Regions from separate parts of the Streptomyces sp. NPDC051684 genome, predicted to be linked through region 2. Evidence: riboswitches for the same ligand, from Rfam matches in the RefSeq annotation. Region 2 holds a riboswitch; the other holds the start of a gene.
What was found. Region 2 has a riboswitch for cyclic di-AMP ahead of ACIA8D_RS31505 (transglycosylase family protein). Riboswitches for the same ligand answer to the same signal wherever they lie in the genome.
Positions count from the first base shown of each region.

Region 1: it holds a riboswitch for cyclic di-AMP, as region 2 does, so the genes downstream of both, ACIA8D_RS01325 (NlpC/P60 family protein) here and ACIA8D_RS31505 (transglycosylase family protein) in region 2, are expected to answer to the same signal.

Region 1 is NZ_JBITCS010000001.1:279,570-282,772, reverse strand. It holds gene ACIA8D_RS01335 (NlpC/P60 family protein) at 1-39, opposite strand, end outside; gene ACIA8D_RS01330 (hypothetical protein) at 335-688, shown strand; gene ACIA8D_RS01325 (NlpC/P60 family protein) at 720-1,910, opposite strand; cyclic di-AMP (ydaO/yuaA leader) riboswitch at 1,918-2,070, opposite strand; gene pcrA (DNA helicase PcrA) at 2,257-3,203, shown strand, end outside.
Region 2 is NZ_JBITCS010000032.1:70,533-73,735, forward strand. It holds gene eno (phosphopyruvate hydratase) at 1-758, opposite strand, end outside; gene ACIA8D_RS31505 (transglycosylase family protein) at 1,066-1,779, opposite strand; cyclic di-AMP (ydaO/yuaA leader) riboswitch at 1,784-1,942, opposite strand; gene ACIA8D_RS31510 (transglycosylase family protein) at 2,123-3,160, opposite strand.

The DNA of each region.
Region 1 (3,203 bases), on a different contig from region 2:
GAGCGGACGCGGTCGGGGCTTGCGGTGTGCTGCCGGCACAAGGTCCTCCTCTGGGGGCCGCCCGCGAACCGCACGAGCCCCGGTCGCGCGTCCGGCGGCGGCCCGCACAGGGGGAGCGGGTCGCCGCCGGACCTTTCTCGGCGGTGGTGTCCGACTGCCGCCCCTGGCCCGGGCGGCGGTGGGGAGCCGGTCACCTGAGCAAGGACGCTAAACCTCCGCGTAACGGGTTGGTGGCTGATTGTTCGCAACTGGCCCATTTGTTACGGGTGGTGGCAGAGGGTGACCGCTGGGCCTCCGAAGTGGTCCGAAACGGGCCCAAGTAGGCTCCGGCCCCATGGACGTACTCATCAACCTCTTCGTCGGTCTGCACATCATCGGCATCGCCTCGCTGCTCGGCGGCTTCCTCACGCAGATGTCGGCGATGAAGGAGGGCACGGCCCGCTTCAACAAGGCGATGCTGCACGGCGCCCTGACCATGCTGGTGACCGGTGTCGCCCTGGTCGGCCTCAACCAGGCCGACGGCAGCACCGTCAACAACATCAAGATCGGCGTGAAGCTCGCCATCCTGATCGTGATCCTCGGCATCGTCTATGTGAAGCGGGACGAGGAGAAGGCGGAGAAGGGCCTGTTCGCGACGGTCGGCGCGCTCACCGTCGCGAACATCTTCATTGCGGTGCTCTGGACCTGATCACTGGCGTCATCGGCAGCGCCGGCCGGGCTCAGGCAGGCCGCACCACGCTGTGGATCGACGACGTGCCGTCGTAGTAGATCGACTCCTCGCGCACGACCGCGCCCGGCTTCGGCGCGTGGACCATCATGCCGTCGCCCATGTATAGGCCGACGTGGCTGATGTCGTCGTAGAAGAACACCAGGTCACCGGGTTGGATGTCGGAGAGCGGCACCGTCTTGCCGATCTCGACCTGGTCCCAGGTCGTGCGCGGCAGCGAGATCCCCGCGGACTTCCACGCCGCCGCCGTCAGACCCGAGCAGTCGTACGAGTCCGGTCCCGTGGCACCCCACACGTACGGCTTGCCCTCCTGCGCCTTGGCGAACGCGAGCGCCTGCGCGGCCTTCGTCGCGTACGAGGCGTCCGAGGAACCGGACGAGGATCCGGAAGAGGAACCGGAGGACGAGCCGGACGACTGCTCCTGCTCCCTCGCCCGCTCGGCCGCCTTCCGCTTCGCGTCCTCCGCGGCCTTCTGCTTGGCGGCCAGCTCCGCCGCCTTCTTGCGGGCGGCCTCCTCCTTGGCCTTCTCGATCGCCGCGAGCCGCGCCTTCTCCTCGGCGGTCAGCTTGGACAGCAGCTGCCGCGCATCGGAGAGCTTCGTCTGCACGGTCTCCTTCGTGGACCTCAGCTCCGTCTGCGAGTCGGTGAGGTCCTCAAGGCTCGACTGCGCCTCGGTGCGCTTCTTCGCGGTCTCGCGCGTCTGCTTCTGATAGTCGTCGATCGACTTCTTCTGCTCGTCGGTCAGCCGGCTCATCAGCTGGCGCTGCGAGAAGTAGTCCTCCGGGTCGTCCGCGAGGAACATGGTCGCGGTGTCGCTCACACTGCCCGAGCGGTACTGCTCAGCGGCGTATCTGCCGAGCTTCTGGCGGGCCGTGTTCATGTCCTCCGTGCGCTGCGCGACATCGTCGAGGAGCTTGTCGACCTGCTGTTTCTTGGCGTCGGTCCGTTCCTTCGCCCCGTTGTACTTCTGGGTGGCGACCTCGGCCTGCCGGTAGAGGGTGTCGACCTTCTTCTGCACCTCTTCGAGGCGCGGCTTGGACGACGGCTGCGCGGGCGCGGCCTGTGCGGTCTGCGAGAGCAGGGCCACGGAGGTGAGGGCGGCGGTGGTGATGCCGACCGCGGGGGTCGTGCGGAGGCCGCCCGTCATCCGGGACCGGCTGCGGGGCTTGCGGTGCGACGCCAAGGCAGGCGACTCCTTCCGTCGTCCGCCTACCGGGTTAGCTGTCGGGTTCGGGCGTGGTGCGCGGAAGGCTGCCCTACGGTCGGCTGACCGATTCACCCCAAGGTCGGTTGGGTCCCCGGTTCCCTGCCTCGCGGCGTACGGGACTCGGCGGGGGCTTCCCGTTCGCCGCGACATTCGCGGACGGGGGGACGGGCTGCCCGGCTGCACCGTAGCCAACTCGTGTGGCTGCTGTGAAGGTTGATGTTCGATATGCCCGATACATTTTCGTGATCTGCCCTCCGGCGGGCTCTTGGAGTTCCGAAGGCAGCCACAGGTTGTCAGTGGGGCGGCCTAGACTCGTAGAGCGATGAGCAGCCTCTTTGACGACAGCTTCCTGACCGGCCTCCAGAAGGGCGCGCCCGGCTCTCCGAGCGGTGAGCAGGAACCCCCGCCGCCGCCTCCGGACCCCGAGTACGACGACGGGGCCCCGGAGCCGATGCCGGACGGGCTGTTCGGCGTGCCCCCGGAGCGGGACGCGTACTACCGGGACGGCGCCCCGCGCCCCGTCCTCGACTCGGCGACCCTCCTGGAGGGGCTGAACGAGAACCAGCAGGCGGCCGTCGTGCACGGCGGCACTCCGCTGCTCATCGTCGCGGGCGCCGGCTCCGGCAAGACCCGCGTCCTCACGCACCGCATCGCGTACCTGCTCGCCGAGCGCGGCGTGCACCCCGGCCAGATCCTCGCGATCACGTTCACGAACAAGGCCGCGGGCGAGATGAAGGAGCGTGTCGAGGACCTGGTGGGCCCGCGGGCGAACGCGATGTGGGTCTCCACCTTCCACAGCGCGTGCGTGCGCATCCTGCGCCGCGAGTCGAAGAAGCTCGGCTTCACGTCCTCCTTCTCGATCTACGACGCCGCCGACAGCAAGCGGCTCATGGCGCTCGTCTGCCGCGACCTGGACCTGGACCCGAAGAAGTTCCCGCCGAAGTCCTTCAGCGCCAAGATCAGCAACCTCAAGAACGAGCTGATCGACGAGGAGGACTTCGCCGCGACCGCCGCCGACGGCTTCGAGAAGACCCTCGCCCAGGCCTACGCGATGTACCAGGCACGCCTGCGCGAGGCGAACGCGCTGGACTTCGACGACCTGATCATGACGACGGTCAACCTGCTGCGCGCGTTCCCGGACGTCGCCGAGCACTACCGCCGCCGCTTCCGCCACGTCCTCGTCGACGAGTACCAGGACACCAACCACGCGCAGTACGCGCTGGTGCGCGAGTTGGTCGGTCCCGCCGAGGGCGAGGGCGCCGACCCGGC
Region 2 (3,203 bases):
TTGCCGTCCTTGTAGAACTCGGAGGCGGCGACGTCGAGGGCGAGGGCGATCTGCTGGCCGGGAACGTAGCCGGCTTCCTTGATGGCCTCGAGGATCAGGTCCAGGGCCTCACGGTTCGAGCCCAGGTTCGGGGCGAAGCCGCCCTCGTCGCCCAGGCCGGTGGCCAGGCCCTTGCTCTTCAGGACCTTCTTCAGCGTGTGGTAGACCTCGGCGCCCCAGCGCAGGGCCTCGGAGAAGGACTCCGCGCCGATCGGGGCGATCATGAACTCCTGGATGTCGACGTTGGAGTCCGCGTGGGACCCGCCGTTCAGGATGTTCATCATCGGCACCGGGAGAAGGTGCGCGTTCGGGCCGCCCAGGTAGCGGAAGAGCGGCAGGTCGGACGCCTCGGAAGCGGCGTGCGCGACGGCGAGCGAGACACCGAGGATGGCGTTGGCGCCGAGCGAGCCCTTGTTGTCGGTCGCGTCCAGGTCGAACATCGCCTGGTCGATCAGGCGCTGCTCGGTGGCGTCGTAGCCGACGAGCTCCGGGCCGATCTGCTCGATGACGGCGAGGACGGCCTTCTCGACGCCCTTGCCCTGGTAACGGTTCGGGTCACCGTCGCGGAGTTCGATGGCCTCGAAGGCACCGGTGGAGGCGCCGGACGGGACGGCAGCACGGCCGGTGCTCCCGTCGTCGAGGCCGACCTCGACCTCGACCGTGGGGTTGCCTCGGGAGTCCAGGATTTCCCGGGCTACGACGACGTCGATGGACGGCACGAGCATCTCCTTCTGGGATGTGACGAAGCTTGGCGGGCGGCCGTCGGACAACGGATCCCGCCCCCCTGAGCCTAACCGGCTCCCGGGCATCGGCCATCCGAACGCCCGCCTCGTGGACAACGCCGTTAGCGAAATGTTCCTTAACGGAACAAAAACAGCGACCCCCGCCCCGGCTGTGCCGGGGCGGGGGTCGCCGAAGTGAGCGGCCCGTGGGGACGGGGAGGGCGGCGGGACTCGGCGTCCGCCGATGCCGAGTCCGTGCCTGGGGGTCCTGGGCGGACCGGGCCCCTGCGCGGGGCCGGACGTCTTAGCTGAGGTGCAGCTGCTGACCCGGGTAGATCAGGTTGGCGTCCTTGACGATGTCCTTGTTCTTCTCGAACACCTGCTGCCAGGTCGTGCCGTGCGCCTCGGCGATCTTGCTGAGGGTGTCGCCGGACTTGACCTTGTACTCGCCGTCGCCCTTCTCGACCTTGTTACCGGTCGGGGTGGTGACGGTGTCCTGCTTCGGGGCCTCCTGCTTCGGGGCCTCCTGCTTGGGGGCCTCCTGCTGCTGCGGCTGCTGACGCTGCTCGGAGCGGTCGGCACGCTGCTGGGTCTCCTGCTTCGGAGCCTGCTGCTGCGACGAGTCGTCACCGCCACCCTCGTTCGGGGTGGAGGACAGGCCCGAGCCGCAGTTCGGCCAGGCACCGCTGCCCTGGGAGGCGAGAACCTTCTCGCCGACGGCTATCTGCTGCGCCTTGGACGCCTGGTCGGCGGTGGAGGCGTACTGGTCGCCGCCGTAGGCGGACCAGGTGGAGGACGAGAACTGCAGACCGCCGTAGAAACCGTTGCCGGTGTTGGTGGACCAGTTGCCGCCGGACTCGCACTGCGCGACCTGGTCCCACTCGGACGTGGTGGCGGCGGAGGCCGAGGTGGCACCCATCAGCGGCACGGCGACGGCGGCAGCGGCGACACCGCCGAGCGTGGCGACGCGGACGGCCTTGGACGGGCGGCGGTGCTTGTTCTTGCCGGAAAACAGCATGGAGATGTCTCCTCACCGACGCCTGCGAGGTGAGCTGTCGGGTTCGGACCAGTGAGTGTCCGGCAGACGCATCCTTGTGCGCTGCTTAACCCCAAGCCCGTCCGGTCTCCCGGAAGGGCGGCTTACCTGGGTCCCCCGCTCCTGCCTACGGCGCTTACGCGTCGACTGTTCCCGTACGGACGTTGGCAGGATTCGGCGTGACGTCCATCGGGGCCCGCTGAAGCGAGCGGTCACGAACGTAAGCGGTCGATCCGTCCGATTTCAAAGTCGATCAGGGGCTTTGAGACCCATGTCTCACTCGATCGACATCGGACAAAGCCCCTTCAACCGCCCCGAACCCCCGCTACCTTTTGTCCGATCCGTCCCCAAGATCCAGGCTCTGACCAGGAAGGATGAGGTCTGGGTCGGTACCGACCGTCTCCTTGTTCCGCTCATAGAGCGCGTCCCATCCGCCGTGCACGTCCTGGGTCTTCGCGATGTCCCAGAGGTTGTCGCCGGCGTGCACCTCGTACGTGTCGCCGGCGCGCTTGTCGTCGCGTGAGGCGTGCCGCCCCGCCCCCTTACGGGAGTCGGAACCGTCGTCGTCGGCGCGGTCGCCGCGGTGGCGGCCGGACGTGTCGCCGGAGGGCCGGGCGGACGGGGAGGCCGTCCCGGCGGGGGTGCCGTCAGAAGGCGCGTGGGACTTGTCACTTGACGGGCTCGACGACTCCGCCCCCTTGTTACCGGAGGTATCGCTCGTCTCGTCCGCCGTCGGGCGGTCCGAGGAGTCGGAGCCCGCGGACTCGTCGTGACCCTTGTCTCCCGAATCGGCGGATTCGGCGGATTCGGCGGAATCGCTGGACTCGGTGGAGTCGGCCGGATCCGTGGCGTCCGCGGAGCCCGCCTTGTCGGCGCCGCCATCTGCGCCCTCGCCCGACGACTTGTCGTCGTCACCGGAGTCGGACGACTCGGAAGGCTGCGCCGACGGTGACGCGGACACGCCCGGGTCGACGTCCGCCGAGCCGTCGTCCTTGGTGAGGTCCGAGGTGAGCGAGCACATCGGCCAGGCGCTCGGCCCCTTGTCGCCGAGAACCTTCTCGGCGACGGCTATCTGCTGCGAGCGGCTGGCCTGGTCGGCACGCGGGGCGTAGTCGAGCCCCCCGTACTCCTCCCATCTCTCCTGCGTGAACTGGAGGCCGCCGTAGTAGCCGTTACCGGCGTCCAGGCTCCACTGCCCACCGCTCTCGCACTCGGCGAGCTTGTCCCACGCCTGCGTGGTCGCGGCACTCGCGCCGCTCGCGGCGAACAGCGGGATCGCGATGGCGCTGCCGGTGACTCCGGCGGCGACGACGAGAGCAGGGGCCTGACGGGGGCGACGGTGACGACCGTTCCCGGAGAGCATGCGTTTGCCTTTCGCGAGACTGATGCTGCTACGCGCGACGGGT